DNA from 2 places in the Streptomyces sp. NPDC126503 genome. Region 1 is predicted to be linked to the other one. Evidence: riboswitches for the same ligand, from Rfam matches in the RefSeq annotation. Region 1 holds a riboswitch; the other holds the start of a gene.
What was found. Region 1 has a riboswitch for cyclic di-AMP ahead of ABTY40_RS09640 (M23 family metallopeptidase). Riboswitches for the same ligand answer to the same signal wherever they lie in the genome.

Region 1 (8,335 bases):
CCACGTTGTTGATGCCGAAGGACTCCTCCATCGGCGTCAGCTTGTAGAGCTGCTCCAGGACGGCCTCGGGCACGAAGCCGTTCTTGATCTCGATGACGAGGCGCAGGCCGTGGGCCCGGTCGGTGAGGTCCTTGACGTCGGCGATGCCCTGGAGCTTCTTCGACCCGACCAGGTCCTTGATCTTGGCGATGACCTTCTCGGGGCCGACCGAGAACGGCAGCTCGGTCACGACGATGCCCTTGCGGCGCGCCGTGACGTTCTCCACCGTCGCCGTGGCGCGGATCTTGAAGGTGCCGCGGCCCGACTCGTACGCGTCCTTGATGCCCGCCAGGCCGACGATCCGGCCGCCGGTCGGCAGGTCCGGGCCGGGCACGTACCGCATCAGGGTCTCGAGGTCCGCGTTGGGGTGGCGGATCAGATGGCGGGCGGCCGCGACGACCTCGCCGAGGTTGTGCGGCGGCATGTTCGTGGCCATGCCGACGGCGATGCCGGAGGCGCCGTTGACCAGCAGGTTGGGGTAGGCGGCGGGGAGCGCGACCGGCTCCCGCTCCTGACCGTCGTAGTTCGGCGCGAAGTCGACCGTGTCCTCGTCGATCGAGTCGGTCATCAGGAGCGCGGCCGGAGCCATCCGCGACTCCGTGTACCGCATCGCGGCCGGCGGGTCGTCGTTGCCCAGGGAACCGAAGTTGCCGTGGCCGTCGACGAGGGGGAGGCGCATGGAGAAGGGCTGTGCCATGCGGACCATCGCGTCGTAGATCGAGGCGTCGCCGTGCGGGTGCAGCTTGCCCATGACCTCGCCGACGACGCGCGCGCACTTGACGAAGCCGCGGTCGGGACGGAGCCCCATCTCGTTCATCTGGTAGACGATGCGCCGCTGGACGGGCTTCATGCCGTCGCGGGCGTCGGGCAGCGCGCGCGAGTAGATCACCGAGTACGCGTACTCGAGGAAGGAGCCCTGCATCTCGTCGACGACGTCGATGTCGAGGATTCTCTCCTCGTACGCGTCGTCCGGCGGCGGTGTCTTCGTGCTGCGGCGGGCCATCGCGGCTGCGGCTCCTTCACCAACAAGGTGGATTGCTTCACCAACAAGGTTGTTCTGACGCGGACCATTGTGGACCGTGCCACCGACAACGCGGACCGCGACCCGGACGAGGGACATGGCGGGAGGCCGGGAACTTCGCCAGGTGTCGGCGCGCTTGCATACAGTGGCAGGACTTTTCCACATCGCGATCGAAGGGACGTACATGCCCATGGGTCACACGGCCACGGCCGAGGCCGGCTCCGGCGGCCTGACAGCGACCGAGCACCGGCTGGCGAACGGCCTGCGCGTGGTGCTCTCCGAGGACCACCTGACCCCGGTCGCCGCGGTCTGCCTCTGGTACGACGTCGGTTCGCGCCACGAGGTGCCGGGCCGCACGGGCCTCGCCCACCTCTTCGAGCACCTGATGTTCCAGGGGTCGAAGCAGGTGCACGGCAACGGCCACTTCGAGCTGGTGCAGGGGGCGGGCGGTTCGCTCAACGGCACGACCAGCTTCGAGCGCACCAACTACTTCGAGACCATGCCCGCGCACCAGCTGGAGCTGGCGCTCTGGCTGGAGGCCGACCGCATGGGCTCGCTGCTCGCGGCCCTCGACGAGGAGTCGATGGAGAACCAGCGGGACGTCGTGAAGAACGAGCGCCGCCAGCGGTACGACAACGTGCCCTACGGCACCGCCTTCGAGAAGCTGACGGCGCTGGCCTACCCGGAGGGCCACCCGTACCACCACACCCCGATCGGCTCGATGGCCGACCTGGACGCGGCCACGCTGGAGGACGCGCGGAACTTCTTCCGCACGTACTACGCGCCGAACAACGCGGTGCTGTCGGTGGTCGGCGACATCGACCCGGAGCGGACGCTCGCCTGGATCGAGAAGTACTTCGGTTCCATCCCGTCCCACGACGGGAAGCGGCCGCCGCGCGACGGCTCGCTGCCCGACATCATCGGTGAGCAGCTTCGGGAAGTCGTCGTGGAGGAGGTCCCCGCGCGCGCGATGATGGCCGCCTACCGGCTGCCGCACGACGGCACGCGCGCGTGCGACGCGGCCGACCTCGCCCTGACCGTCCTCGGCGGCGGCGAGTCCTCCCGCCTGCACAACCGGCTGGTCCGCCGCGACCGTACGGCCGTCGCCGCCGGCTTCGGCCTGCTGCGGCTCGCCGGGGCGCCCTCGCTCGGCTGGCTGGACGTCAAGATCTCCGGCGGCGTCGAGGTGCCGCGCGTCGAGGCCGCCGTCGACGAGGAGCTCGCCCGCTTCGCCGCCGAGGGCCCGACGCCCGAGGAGATGGAGCGCGCCCAGGCCCAGCTGGAGCGCGAGTGGCTCGACCGGCTCGGCACGGTCGCCGGCCGCGCCGACGAACTGTGCCGGTACGCCGTTCTGTTCGGCGACCCGCAGCTCGCCCTCACCGCGGTGGACCGGGTGCTGTCGGTCACCGCCGAGGAGGTGCGGGAGGCCGCCGCGGCGCGGCTGCGCCCCGACAACCGCGCGGTGCTCGTCTACGAGCCGCTGAGCACCGAGGAGAACGACGGCGACGAGGAAGAGGGAGCCGACCAGTGAGCGACGCTGCCGTGTCTTTGACCAGCATGGAGTTCCACCCGCGGCCGACGGCCGGCACGGCGAAGCCGTGGGCCTTCCCGGCACCGGAGCGGGGCACGCTCTCCAACGGCCTGACCGTCCTGCGCTGCCACCGCCCCGGCCAGCAGGTCGTCGCCGTGGAGATCTTCCTGGCGGCCCCGCTGGACGCGGAGCCCGCCGGGCTCGACGGCGTGGCGACCATCATGGCCCGCGCCCTGTCCGAGGGCACCGCCGAGCACACCGCCGAGGAGTTCGCGGCGGAGCTGGAGCGGTGCGGCGCCACCCTCGACGCGCACGCGGACCACCCGGGCGTACGGGTCTCCCTGGAGGTCCCGGTCTCCCGGCTGACCAAGGCCCTCGGCCTGCTCGCCGAGGCCCTGATCGCCCCGGCGTTCCTGGAGTCCGAGATCGAGCGCCTGGTGCGCAACCGCCTCGACGAGATCCCGCACGAGACCGCCAACCCGTCCCGCCGGGCGGCCAAGCAGCTCTCCAGGGAACTCTTCCCGGCCGACTCCCGCATCTCCCGGCCGCGCCAGGGTACGGAGGAGACCGTCGCCGCGATCGACGCCGCCGCCGTCCGCGCCTTCTTCGAGGCGCACGTCCGGCCCTCCACGGCCACCGCCGTGGTCGTCGGGGACCTGACCGACGTCGACCTCGACAAGGTGCTCGCCGAGACCCTGGGCGCCTGGACCGGTGAGCAGGCCGAGCCGCGCCCGATGCCGCCGATCACCGCCGACGACACCGGACGGGTCGTCATCGTGAACCGTCCCGGCGCCGTTCAGACGCAGCTGCTCATCGGCCGGGTCGGCCCCGACCGCCACGACAGCGTGTGGCCGGCCCAGGTCCTCGGCACGTACTGCCTCGGCGGCACGCTCACCTCCCGCCTGGACCGCGTCCTGCGCGAGGAGAAGGGCTACACCTACGGGGTGCGGGCCTTCGCGCAGGTGCTGCGCTCCGACGCCGGGGGCAACGGCGCGTCGATGCTCGCCATCAGCGGCTCCGTCGACACCCCCAACACCGGCCCGGCACTTGAGGACCTGTGGAAGGTGCTGCGGACCCTCGCCGCGGAGGGGCTCACGGACGCGGAGCGCGAGACGGCCGTGCAGAACCTGGTGGGCGTGGCGCCGCTCAAGTACGAGACGGCAGCCTCCGTCGCCGGCACGCTCGCCGACCAGGTCGAGCAGCACCTGCCGGACGACTACCAGGCGCAGTTGTACGCGCGGCTCGCCGAGACCGGCACGGTCGAGGCCACGGCCGCGGTCGTCAACGCCTTCCCCGTGGACCGGCTCGTGACCGTCCTGGTGGGCGACGCCGCGCAGATCGAGGAGCCCGTGCGCGCCCTCGGCATCGGCGAGGTGACCGTCGTGACCGGCTGACGGTCGACCGGCCGGCCGGTCCCTTTCACCGGGACTCGGCCGGCGCCGGACGCGAGGACCCTGATGTCACAGGACGTCAGGGTCCTCCGCTTTGTCCGTATTGGGGGCAAGGGTGCGCGTCTGCCCTGTGGTATGTCTTACAAACAGCCTGGTTTGTTTGCCGATTGAAAGACCGTACGCATAGCGTCATGGGCGCTGTCCGCCCGTTGCACGCGCCGCACCCGCGGCATCGGACAGCGATCGCCGAGTCCCCGTCAGGCGCGAGCCTGGGGAGCCGGGGACCCGCACGTAGTCCCTGGGGTGAATCGGACGCCTTCGCCGCGCGCGGAGGGGCCCGTAGGAGACCTTCCTGCTCCGAACCCGTCAGCTAACCCGGTAGGCGAGAAGGAAGGAAAGGACCGTCCTCTTGGCGTTCACCCGTGCCACCGGGAAGCATCGTGCTCCGAGCCGGATGGCGCGCCGCGGCGTGGGCATCGCCGGCGCGGCCACCCTCGCGACCTCCGGCGTCATCGGAACCCTCGCCTCGCCGGCGCTCGCCGCCGACACGGAGGACCGCTCCCCCGAGGACACCGGCCTCACCCGCGTCATCACCGAGGACTCGCTCGCCGACCGCGTCAACGCCCAGGTCGCCGCCCAGGAGCAGGAAGCCTTCGAGACCGCCGCCAAGGAAAAGGCCCGCGCCGAGGCGAAGCGCAAGGCCGAGGCCCGCGCCCAGGAGATCCGCGAGGCCCGCGAGCGCGCCGCCCGTGAGGCCGAGCGCCGCCGCCTCGCCTCCTTCCAGCTCCCGGTCGCCGGCTCGTACGTCTCCACGGGGTACAAGACCGGCGGCTCCCTCTGGTCCTCCGGCAGCCACTCGGGTGTCGACTTCCACGCCGCCTACGGCAGCCGGGTCGTCTCCGTCGGGGCCGGCACCGTCGTCGAGGCCGGCTGGGGCGGCGCGTACGGCAACAACATCGTCATCCGGATGAACGACGGCACGTACACCCAGTACGGTCACCTCGCCTCCATCGAGGTGTACGTCGGTCAGACCGTCGAGCCCGGGGAGCAGATCGGCGTCTCCGGCTCGACCGGCAACTCCACCGGACCGCACCTCCACTTCGAGGCCCGCACCAGCGCCGAGTACGGCTCGGACATCAACCCGGTCGCGTACCTGCGCGCCCGTGGTGTCGCCGTCTGAGGCGCCCGACCGTCAGCTCCACCCCGCCCCGGCTCCCCGCGAGCCGGGGTTTTTCTTCGGCCAAAAGAAAGCCCTGAAAGGGACCGGCCCATCGGAATTTCCCGCCCACTGCCCTAGAGTCGCGTGCAATGAAATCGCGGAAAAGGCACCGAGGGGTGCCGAGCGCTGCGCGGAACAAAGCGGAGGTCGGACATGCGCATTCCCGCGCAATCGGTGTGCACGGCGATCCGGGACGACATCGTCTCGGGGGTTCTGGAGCCCGGCAGCCGGCTGACGGAGGAACAGCTCGCCGGCCGGTACGGCGTCTCGCGCGTCCCGGTCCGCGAGGCCCTGCGGACCCTGGAGTCCGAGGGCTTCGTCGTCAGCCGCCGGCACGCCGGCGCCCATGTCGCCGAGCCCACCGAGCAGGAGGCGGCCGATCTGCTCGACGTCCGGGCGCTGCTCGAACCGCTGGGCGCGGCCCGCGCGGCGCAGCGGCGCACCGAGGCCCATCTGAAGGTGCTGCGCGGCCTGGTCAGGCTGGGACAGGAGCGGGCCCGGCGAGGACAGGGGGAGGATCTGCGCCCGCTCGGCGGCTGGTTCCACGAGACGCTCGCACAGGCCTCCGGCTCACCCGCCCTCGCCGCCCTGCTCACCCAGCTGCGACACAAGATCGCCTGGATGTACGTGGTGGAGCAGCCCGAGCGGCCCGTGGAGGCCTGGGCCGAGCACGGTGCGATCGTCGACGCGGTGGCGCGCGGGGACGCCGAGCGCGCCCGCGCGCTGACGGCGATGCACGCGGAGCACTCGCTGCCGCTGCACCGGCTGAAAAGGCCGGCGCGCGGGCGTGTGAGGGTTACGCAACATGTCGTCAACACGGCGAGTGCGCGGAATTAACACGCGTGCCCTACAAAGGGAGAAGGAAAAGCGGGGGTATTTCGTGCTGCTCGAATATCGCCAGGAGCGCGAAGTGAATTCGGTCGGTCCGCCCCCACGGCGAAAGAAATTATGAGGCGGGCGCACATACGCGAAAGGGCCGGGGCGCCCACGAGCGGACCCCGGCCCTTCGCGGCCACGTGCCGAGCGGCGGGCGGACCCGCGCCGGGCTCAGACGGTCTCGGGAAGCTCCTCGAGACCCTCAGCCACCAGCTTCGCGAGACGGTCCAGAGCGGCCTCGGCGCCCTCCGCGTCCGAAGCGAGCACGATCTCCTCGCCGCCCTGCGCCCCCAGGCCGAGCACCGCGAGCATGGACGCGGCGTTCACCGGGTTGCCGTCGGCCTTGGCGATCGTCACCGGAACGCCGGAGGCCATGGCGGCACGGACGAAGATGGAGGCGGGGCGGGCGTGCAGGCCCTCGGCCCAGCCGACGTTGACGCGGCGCTCAGCCATGGTGTTGCCCTTCAAGTCTCAAGCGGGTTGTCTAGACCAGTGTCTCACGGGATGCGCGGTGCTCGCGCAGGACCGGCCCCGCGCGGGCCGCCGCCCGGCCCTCCCCACCTTGCACGGCACACCCCCGCCGCGCGACCGGTGCCACCGTCGTACCCCGGCCGTACGCTTGCCCCATGCAGAGCGCGTCGGAAGAGTCGGAAGCGGCGGCACGACAGGCATCAACGGCAGCACCGGAGCACGTCTACCCGGACCACTGGGAGGCGGACGTCGTCCTCCGTGACGGCGGGACCGCGCGCATCAGGCCCATCACCACCGACGACGCCGACCGGCTGGTCAGCTTCTACGAGCAGGTCTCGGACGAGTCGAAGTACTACCGCTTCTTCGCGCCCTACCCCCGGCTCTCCGCCAAGGACGTCCGCCGCTTCACCCACCACGACTTCGTGGACCGCGTGGGACTCGCCGCGACCGTGGGCGGGGAGTTCATCGCCACCGTGCGCTACGACCGCATCAACGCCCAGGGGCTGCCCGCCTCCGCCCCCGCCGACGAGGCCGAGGTCGCCTTCCTGGTCCAGGACGCGCACCAGGGCCGGGGCGTCGCCTCCGCCCTCCTCGAACACATCGCGGCCGTCGCGCGCGAGCGCGGCATCCGGCGCTTCGCCGCCGAGGTCCTGCCCGCCAACACCAAGATGATCAAGGTTTTCACGGACGCGGGCTACACCCAGAAGCGCAGCTTCGAGGACGGCTCCGTCCGCCTCCACCTCGACCTCGAACCCACCGACCGCTCCCTCGCCGTCCAGCGCGCCCGCGAGCAGCGCGCCGAGGCGCGTTCGGTGCAGCGGCTCCTCGCCCCCCGTTCCGTCGCCGTCGTCGGCGCCGGACGCACACCCGGCGGTGTCGGCCGGACCGTCCTGCGCAATCTGCTCGACAGCGGTTTCACCGGACAGGTGTACGCGGTGAACGCCGCCCTCACCGACGGGCCGGGACGGCTCGACGGCGTCCCCGCCCATCCCTCCGTCGCCGCCATCGGCGAACCGGTCGACCTCGCGATCGTCGCCGTCCCCGCCGAGCGGGTCCCCGAGGCCGTCGCCGACTGCGGCGAGCACGGCGTCCGGGGCCTGGTCGTGCTCTCCGCCGGATACGCGGAGAGCGGCCCGGCCGGCCGGGAGCGCCAGCGCGCCCTCGTACGCCAGGCCCGCTCCTACGGGATGCGGATCATCGGCCCCAACGCCTTCGGCATCATCAACACCGCCGAGGACGTCCGGCTCAACGCCTCGCTCGCCCCCCAGATGCCGGCCACCGGGCGGATCGGCCTCTTCGCCCAGTCGGGCGCCATCGGGATCGCCCTCCTCGCCGGACTCCACCGGCGCGGCGCGGGCCTGTCCTCCTTCATCTCCGCCGGCAACCGCGCCGACGTCTCAGGGAACGACTTCCTCCAGCACTGGTACGACGATCCCGGCACCGACGTCGTCCTGCTCTACCTGGAGTCCATCGGCAACCCCCGCAAGTTCACCCGGCTGGCCCGCCGCACGGCCGCCGTCAAGCCGGTGGTCGTCGTCAAGGGCGCCCGGCACAGCGGCAGCGCCCCGCCCGGCCACCGCGTGCCCGTCACCCGCGTCCCGCACGCCACCGTCTCGGCGCTGCTGCGCCAGGCCGGGGTGATCCGCGTCGACACCGTCACCGAACTCGTCGACGCGGGCCTCCTCCTCGCTGCCCAGCCGCTGCCCTCCGGGCCCCGGGTGGCGATCCTCGGCAACTCGGAGTCGCTCGGCCTCCTCACCTACGACGCCTGCCTGACGGAGGGGCTG
Region 2 (8,335 bases), on a different contig from region 1:
TCGACCTCGCGCAGGCCGCCCTCGAACGCAATCGGGGGCTCGCCACCGCCCGCACCATGTCCTTCTTCCGGCTCGTGGAGGCGCGGGCCCACGCCAAGGCCGGTGACGGGGGGGCCGCCGCCGCCGCGCTGTCCTCCGCCGAGGGCTGGCTGGAGCGCTCCCGGCGGGGCGACGCCGATCCGACGTGGCTCGGCTTCTACTCGTACGACCGGTTCTGCGCGGACGCGGCCGAGTGCTACCGAGACCTGAGGATGCCGCACGAGGTGCGCCGCTTCACCGCGCAGGCGCTGTCCCGGCCCACCGAGGAGTACGTCCGGTCGCACGGGCTGCGGCTGGTGGTGTCGGCGGTGGCCGAGCTGGAGTCCGGCAACCTGGACGCGGCCTGCGCCGCCGGCACGCGCGCGGTGGAGGTGGCCGGGCGGATCTCGTCGGCCCGGACCACCGAGTACGTACGGGACCTGCTGCACCGCCTGGAGCCGTACGGGCACGAGCCGCGCGTGAAGGAGCTCAGGGAGCGCGCCCGGCCGCTGCTCGTCGCCCCGGCGTGACACGCGTCCCACCCCGTGGGCGTTTAGCGGCTTTGTCAGTGGGCCAGTGCACTATCGGGGTGGGAGGTGGCGCTGGTGTTTGACTGTGACGTGCTGGTGGTCGGCGGGGGGATCGTCGGCCTGTCGACGGCGTACGCGCTGACGCGCCGCGCGCCCGGCACCCGCGTCACGGTCCTGGAGAAGGAGCACGCCCCCGCGCGCCACCAGACGGGCCGCAACAGCGGGGTGATCCACAGCGGCCTCTACTACCGTCCCGGCTCGCTGAAGGCGCGGTACGCGGTGCGGGGCGCGGCCGAGATGATCAAATTCTGCGCGGAGTGGGGCATTCCGCACGAGGTGACGGGGAAGCTGGTCGTCGCCACCTCCCGCGAGGAGCTGCCCCGGCTGCACGCGCTCGTGCAGCGCGGCCGGGAGAACGGCATCCCGGTGCGGGAACTGGGCCCGGCGCAGATCACGGAGTACGAGCCGCGGGTGCGCGGCATCGCCGCCATCCAGGTCGGCACGACCGGCATCTGCGACTACGGGGCCGTCGCCGCCCGGCTCGCCGAGGCCTCCGGGGCGCGGATCCTGTACGGGGCGGAGGCGGTGGCCGTCGACCGGCGCGCGTGGGGCGTGGCCGTGCGGACGGCGGACGGGCGGATCGTCCGCGCCAGGGTCCTCGTGAACTGCGCGGGACTCCACTGCGACGAGGTCGCCCGGCTCGCGGGCGACGACCCGGGCATGCGGATCGTCCCCTTCCGGGGGGAGTACTACGAGCTGGCCGACCCCTCGCTGGTGCGCGGCCTCGTCTACCCGGTCCCCGACCCGGCCTTCCCCTTCCTCGGCGTGCACCTGACCCGGGGCATCGACGGCGGCGTCCACGTCGGGCCGAACGCGGTCCCGGCGCTCGCCCGGGAAGGGTACGGCTGGTCCGTCGTCCGCCCTCGCGAACTGGTCGGGACGCTGGCCTGGCCGGGCTCCTGGGCGATCGCGCGGGAGCACTGGAGATACGGGGCGGGTGAGCTGCGGCGCTCCCTGTCGAAGCGGGCGTTCACCGAGGCGGTGCGGCGGATGCTGCCGGTCGTGGAGGAGTCCGGCCTGCGGCCCGCCGCCGCGGGGGTACGGGCGCAGGCGGTACTGCGGGACGGGACCCTGGTGGACGACTTCCTGATCAGGGAGGCGCCCCGCACGGTCCACGTGCTCAACGCGCCTTCCCCGGCGGCGACCGCGTCCCTGCCGATCGGCCGCGACATCGCCGCCCGGGCCCTGGCGCACCTGTAGGACCGCACCGCCGACCGCCCCCGGGACCGGCGGGTCGGCGGCGTCGTGCCGGGCCGGCGGGGGCGCCGTAGGATTGGCGCATTGTGGGTGAGCAGCCAGAGAACGTCAGTCAGCAGAACATCGCACGCCGCGGCAGCCGGATGTTCGCGCCCGGAGAAGGGCCCTCGCCCGACCCCGCCGGCGCGCACTTCGAGCGGCGGATCCGGAGCTTCCAGCCCCGCCGCAGCCGGGTGACCGCCGGGCAGGCGGAGGCGATGCTGAAGCGGTGGCCCGACTGGGGCCTCGACATCGACGGCAAGCGGGTCCTGGATCTCGACGGGATGTTCGGCGGGCTGCCGGTCGTCCTGGAGATCGGCTTCGGCATGGGCGAGGCGACCGCGCAGATGGCCGCCGCCGACCCCGGCACCGGCATCCTCGCCGTCGACGTGCACACCCCCGGCCAGGGCAACCTGCTCGGCCTCGCCGACCGCAACGGCCTCACCAACGTCCGCGTGGCCAACGGCGACGCGATCATCCTGCTCCGCGAGATGCTCACCGAGGACTCCCTCGACGGCTGCCGCGTCTACTTCCCGGATCCCTGGCCCAAGAAGCGGCACCACAAGCGACGCCTGATCCAGCCCGACTTCCTCACCCTTCTCGCGACCCGGCTCCGGCCCGGCGGGGTGCTGCACTGCGCCACCGACTGGGAGCCGTACGCCGAGCAGATGCTGGAGGTCCTCTCCGCCCACCCGGACTTCGAGAACACCCGGCCCGACGGCGGTTACGCACCCCGGCCCTCCTTCCGCCCGCTCACCCGCTTCGAGGGACAGGGCCTGGACAAGGGCCACGTCGTCCACGACCTCCTCTTCGCGCGGAAGCCGCGGGCCCGGGACGACCGGTAGCGGCCCCCGGGCGGTGACGGCCGGGCCAGGCAGTCGGGCCCCGCCCGGGCAGCCAGGCGCGGACAGGCCGACAGGCGGGCCGGCCGGCACACGCCGGGCCCGGACCGGACGGGCCGGCCTGGCCCGTAACCCCGTCGCCGCTGTCGGCGGCCCTCGTTAGGGTCGTCGACGTGTCCCAGTCGCCCGCCGAAGCCCCCGCGCCCGGACCCCCCGCCTCCGGGGAAGCCGCCGCGCCCGTCCCGCACCGCGCCCCCGGGGACCCCGCCTTCCCGGCCGCCGCGGACCGCTCCCAGTGGCGCTACCGGCCGCGCCGCGCGTTCTGGCGCAGCCGGCTGGTCCGGGCCGTCGCCGTGATCACCGTGCTGGCGCTCTGCGCCCTGGTCATCCTGGCGCTGGTCCGCGAACAGACCGGCACCGAGGGCTTCCTGGTCGGCCTGGGCCTCGCCGTGCTCCCCGTACCGCTGCTCATGGCCGCCTTCCGCTGGCTCGACCGGGTGGAGCCGGGACCGTGGAAGAACCTGCTGTTCGCCTTCGCCTGGGGCGCCTTCGCCGCCGCGCTCGTCGCGATCCTGGCCAACTCCTTCGCGGTCCGCTGGATAGCGACCGCCACCGCCGACCCGGACGCGGCGGACAACCTGGGCGCCACCGTCATCGCGCCGGTGGTGGAGGAGAGCGCGAAGGCCGCCGCGATCCTGCTCCTGTTCCTCTTCCGCAGAAGGGACTTCGGCGGACCGGTCGACGGGGTGGTGGCCGCCGGGTTCACCGCCACCGGTTTCGCCTTCACCGAGAACATCCTCTATCTGGGCAACGCCTTCGGCGAGGACCAGGAGTTCGGCACCTCCGGCCTCGGCTCGGTGACCGCCGCGACCTTCTTCGTCCGGGTCGTCATGTCGCCGTTCGCCCACCCGCTGTTCACGGTCCTGACCGGCCTCGGCTTCGGCTTCGCCGCGCTCGCCCCGCGCGGCAGGCGGCCGCGCAAGGTGCTGCTGCCGCTCGCCGGACTGCTCCTCGCCATGGGCGTCCACGCCCTGTGGAACGGCTCGGCCACCTTCGGCGGCCCGCTCGCCTTCTACGCCGTGTACGCGGTCTTCATGGTCCCGGCCTTCGGGCTGCTGACCTGGCTCGCCGTGTGGAGCCGGCAGCGCGAACTGCGCACGATCTCGCGGGTGCTCCCGGCGTACGCGGCGGCCGGCTGGCTCGCCCCCGCCGAGCCACCGGCGCTCTCCTCGCTGCGCGCCCGCCAGATGGCCCGCGCCTACGCCGCCCGCGCGTACGGACCCGGGGCGGCGCGGGCCGTGGGCGAGTACGAGTCGTTCGCGACGACCCTCGCGTTCCTGCGGGACCGGGCCCGGCGCGGCGTGGCGGGCCCGGACTTCGCGGCGCGGGAGCAGGAGCTGCTGCACCACCTGTGGCAGCGCCGCCCGCTCGCCTCCCCCGCGCTCACGTACGCGGCGCGGGCCACCGGCCTGACCTGGGCGCCGCCGCAGTACCTCGACTACGGCGACTTCAACCCGTACCGGAGCTGATCACGGCGCGGACGGCGGGCGAGCCAGGGGTTCAGCGGGCGGAGGCCTCCGTCAGGAGGGCCAGCTCCTCGTCCGTGAGCGAGAGGCCGGCGACCGCGACCAGGGCCGGCAGCTGCTCGACCGTGCGGGCCGAGGCGATCGGCGCGGCGACGGTGGGACGGGAGGCCAGCCAGGCGAGGGCCACGGTGGCGGGCTCGGCCCCGTGGGCCTCGGCGACCGTGTCGAGGGCGGAGAGGACGGCCCGGCCGCGCTCGGTCTCCAGGTGGCGGGCGGCTCCGGTGGCGCGGACGCTGTCGACGGTGGCGCCGGGACGGTACTTGCCGGTGAGGAAACCGGAGGCGAGGCCGTAGTACGGGACGGCGGCGAGGCCCGCGCGCTCGGCGGTCTCCAGGAGCGGGCCCTCGTATGTCTCGCGCGACACCAGGTTGTAGTGCGGCTGCAGGACGGCGTACCGGGCGAGGCCCTCGGCCTCCGCGAAGTCGAGCGAGGCCCGCAGCCGCTCCGGGGAGATGTTGGAGGCGGCGACGGCCCGTACCTTGCCGTCCTTCACCAGCTGGTCGAGCGCGGTGACGATCTCCTCGACGGGCACGGACTCGTCGTCGAAGTGGGTGTAGTACAGGTCGATGTAGTCGGTGCCGAGGCGGCGCAGCGACTCCTCGGCGGCCCCCTTGATCGTGGCGGCGGAGAGCCCCTTGAACCGGGGGTGGGCGCCGGCCTTGGTGGCGACGACGACCTCGGAGCGGTTGCCGCGCGCGGCGAGCCAGCGGCCGATGACCGTCTCGGACTCGCCGCCCTCGTTGCCCTCGGCCCAGGCGGAGTAGACGTCGGCGGTGTCGACGAAGTTGCCGCCGGCGGCGGTGTAGGCGTCGAGCACGGCGAAGGACTGCGCCTCGTCGGCGCTCCAGCCGAAGACGTTGCCCCCGAGGGCGAGCGGGAAGACGTGCAGGTCGGAGGTGCCCAGCGGGCGGAGGGTGGTCATGAGTCGGTCAACCGCTCCCTCCGCCGCGGCTATTCCGGGAACCCGGGGGCGTCCACGGGGCATGTTCCGGGATTTCCGAGGTAGACGGTCCTCGTGCTGTCAGAGGGACAGGCCCTTGGAGCGGAGCCACTCCGCCGGGTCGATGCCGTCGCCGCCGGGCGTGTGGACCTCCAGGTGGAGGTGGGGGCCGGTGACGTTGCCGGTGGCGCCGACGCGGCCGATGGTCTCGCCGGTGCCGACGGTCTGGCCCGCCGCGACGGTCATGGAGGAGAGGTGGCAGTACCAGATCTCGGTGCCGTCGGCCAGCTGCAGCACGATCCGGTAGCCGTAGGAGCCGGACCAGCCGGCCGAGGTGATGGTGCCACCGTGGACGGCCTTGAGCGGAGTGCCGGTGGGCGCCGCGAAGTCCAGGCCGGTGTGGTAGCCGGAGGACCACATCGAACCGGACTGCATGTAGGTGGAGGTCAGGGTGTACGAGGAGAGGGGCATCGAGTAGCTGGCGGCGAGCTTCGCCAGGCGCTCGGCCTCGGCCTTCTCCGCCGCGATCCGCTCCGCCTCGGCCTTGGCCTCGGCCTCCGCCCTGGCCTTCGCCTCCGCTTCCGCCTTGGCCTTCGCCTCGGCCTCGGCGGCCGCCTTCTCCGCGGCGGCGCGGGCGTCGGCGGCGGCCCTCTCGGCGGCGGCGCGCTCCGCCGCCTCCCGCTCGGCGGCGTCGGCGGAGGTCTGCTGCTGCTCGGCCTGCTGGAGGATGCGGGCGCGCAGCGCCTCGCCCGCGTCGGCGGCACCGGCCGTGGGCCCGGCCGTGCCGGTGGCGGCGCTCGCGGCGCCGGCCGCCGTGGTGCTCCGGTCGGCGACGGTGGTGTACGCGGCGGCGGTGAGCGGGTTCGGGTTGGTGCGCTCGGCGCTGACCGGCTCGGGCGCCTCGTCGGGGAGCAGGTCGCCGACGCCGGGCAGGTCGTGGGCGTCCGGCAGGTTGAGGTCCGGAAGGTCCGGGAGCGATATGGCGACCGGCGGCCTGTCCTGCGCGGTGGCGAGGCCGCCCGCGCCGACGGCCGCGATGACGCCGACGCCGAGGACGGTGGAAGAACGGGCGAAGTTGGAGCGCTGCTTGACGACGCGGTGACGGCCGCCGGAGCGGCTCTCGGCGCGGAGGGTTCCCTCGGTCGGGTTCCACTCCCCGGTGGAGCCGGCGGCACCCGCGCCGCCGAAGGGGTCGAACGGGGCTTCGGGTGCGGGGGGGTTGGACGCCACGGAGGCGCGCTCCTTTCCTTCCTTCTCGCCTACCGGGTTAGCTGACGGGTTCGGAGCAGGAAGGTCTCCTACGGGCGGTTTCGCACGAGGTGCGAGGGGCCCGATTCACCCCAAGTGGTGGTTCCCCGGTTCCCTTTCGGGATTCGGCGCGTGCGCACGGTGTCGCCTCTTGCGACGACTGGGACGACCGCGCTGCGTTATCGAACGTTAATAGAGACGAGGGTCCGATTCCAAGCCGTCCCCGGTGATCGTTCATTGAATTGGCAGGGATTCGCCCGAGTTGACCCCCTCTCAAAACGGAAGCCTGGCCGACACCAAAACTGACGGTACGTCAATTGTTATCGCTGGGAGACCTCTTGGCTACGGCTGGTGACGACGCCCTCCACCGGGCGGCACCACCGGCATCGTCCGGCGCCGCTCCGGCTGCCCCGACGTTGGCCTGCTCACCGCGAGGAGCGCCATGTCGTCCGTCGCCCCGCCGCCCGTGTGCCGCCGTACGTCGTCGACGAGCGCGTCGAGGAGTTCCTCCGGCCCCGGGAAGATCCGCCCGGCCAGCCGCTCCGCCGGATCGTAGAAGACACCCTGCGCGTTCCGCGCCTCCGAGAGCCCGTCGGTGTAGAGGAGGAGGGTGGCGCCCGGCGGGTACGCCCGCTCGTCGGCCCGGTCCGGCCAGGCCGCCAGTTCGCCCATGCCGAGCGGCAGGGCCGCCTCGCCCGGCTCCAGCGTCTCCAGGCCGCCGTTCGCGCGCAGCAGCAGCGGAGGCGGATGCCCCCGGTTCACGATCCGTACGACACCGGCGCCCGGCGGGACCTCCGCCAGGACCGCCGTCGTGAACCCCTCGAAGGCGTCGAGGCCGTGCCGCCGGGTGCCCTCCCGGGCCAGGGCCCGCTCGAGTCGCTGCGCCACCCCCTCCAGGGTCCGCTCCTGCTCGGCCGCCTCCCGGAACGCGCCGATCACCACGGCCACCGCCTCGACCGCCTCCAGGCCCTTCCCCCGTACGTCCCCGACGACCAGCCGCACCCCGTGCGGGGTGTCCTGTACGGCGAAGAGGTCACCGCCGATGAACGCGTCCGCCTGCGCCGCCTCGTAGCGCGCCGCGCAGTGGAGTCCGCCGATCCGCTCGGCCGGGGTCGGCAGCACCGCCTTCTGCGCCGTCTCCGCGATGACGCGGGCGGAGGCGAGCCGTTCCCCGCTGATCCGGACGACCCGGTTGATCAGCAGGCCGAGCGCCGAGACGGTCACGACGGTGAGGGCCTCGGTGAGGGAGGAGACCTCGGTGAGGGTGCCGTTGTAGGCGTGCAGGCCGAGGCAGGCGAGGACGGCGGCGATGCCGGTGAGCAGGGTCGTCAGGGTGGAGAAGAAGGGCGCGGCGATCAGCGGGGCCGCCGAGAACATCGGCGCGGCCGTGAACTGCGGCGGGGTCGACAGGTCGAAGACCACACCGCCCGCGATGACCAGCGGGGGCAGCGCCCGGAGGAAGCGTCTGGCACCGCGGTACGGGCGGCGGGGCTCGTCGTCCCGCCGCCCGTCACCCGTCGCTCCCAGAGGGTGCCCCACCTGTGCTCTCCTGCCCGGTCGGTACCGGCCGCGGCCCGTACCGCGCCCTCCCAGGGTCCCCGCGCCCGCGCCGGGCGGCGACTCCCGGACGGCCGACCGGGGGATCCGGGCGAGCGGGGGGAGCCGGGTGACTCGGGGTGCCCTGGGGCCCGGGGCCGGCGTGGCCGGCCGGTCAGGCGGTGCCGGGATCGGGCTCCGAGGCCTTCGGCGACTTCGGCGGGTTCGACGTCACGGGCGGCACGGACGGCACCGGTGGCTCGGGCGGGGGCGCCGCGAGCCGGCCGCCGCGGGCCAGGAGCGCGACCGCCCCCGCGCACAGCACCCCCACCGCGCACA

Region 2: another riboswitch for cyclic di-AMP. It lies ahead of ABTY40_RS26600 (M23 family metallopeptidase); the one in region 1 lies ahead of ABTY40_RS09640 (M23 family metallopeptidase).

Annotation. Positions count from the first base shown of each region.
Region 1 is NZ_JBEORS010000005.1:245,212-253,546, reverse strand. It holds gene ABTY40_RS09655 (DNA gyrase/topoisomerase IV subunit A) at 1-1,042, opposite strand, end outside; gene ABTY40_RS09650 (M16 family metallopeptidase) at 1,245-2,591, shown strand; gene ABTY40_RS09645 (M16 family metallopeptidase) at 2,618-3,985, shown strand; cyclic di-AMP (ydaO/yuaA leader) riboswitch at 4,217-4,381, shown strand; gene ABTY40_RS09640 (M23 family metallopeptidase) at 4,392-5,162, shown strand; gene ABTY40_RS09635 (GntR family transcriptional regulator) at 5,355-6,038, shown strand; gene ABTY40_RS09630 (HPr family phosphocarrier protein) at 6,249-6,530, opposite strand; gene ABTY40_RS09625 (bifunctional acetate--CoA ligase family protein/GNAT family N-acetyltransferase) at 6,704-8,335, shown strand, end outside.
Region 2 is NZ_JBEORS010000027.1:17,476-25,810, forward strand. It holds gene ABTY40_RS26575 (NsdA family TPR-like regulatory protein) at 1-548, shown strand, start outside; gene lhgD (L-2-hydroxyglutarate dehydrogenase) at 624-1,808, shown strand; gene trmB (tRNA (guanosine(46)-N7)-methyltransferase TrmB) at 1,949-2,689, shown strand; gene ABTY40_RS26590 (PrsW family intramembrane metalloprotease) at 2,860-4,215, shown strand; gene ABTY40_RS26595 (aldo/keto reductase) at 4,247-5,194, opposite strand; gene ABTY40_RS26600 (M23 family metallopeptidase) at 5,294-6,442, opposite strand; cyclic di-AMP (ydaO/yuaA leader) riboswitch at 6,454-6,601, opposite strand; gene ABTY40_RS26605 (PP2C family protein-serine/threonine phosphatase) at 6,803-7,999, opposite strand; gene ABTY40_RS26610 (MFS transporter) at 8,172-8,335, opposite strand, start outside.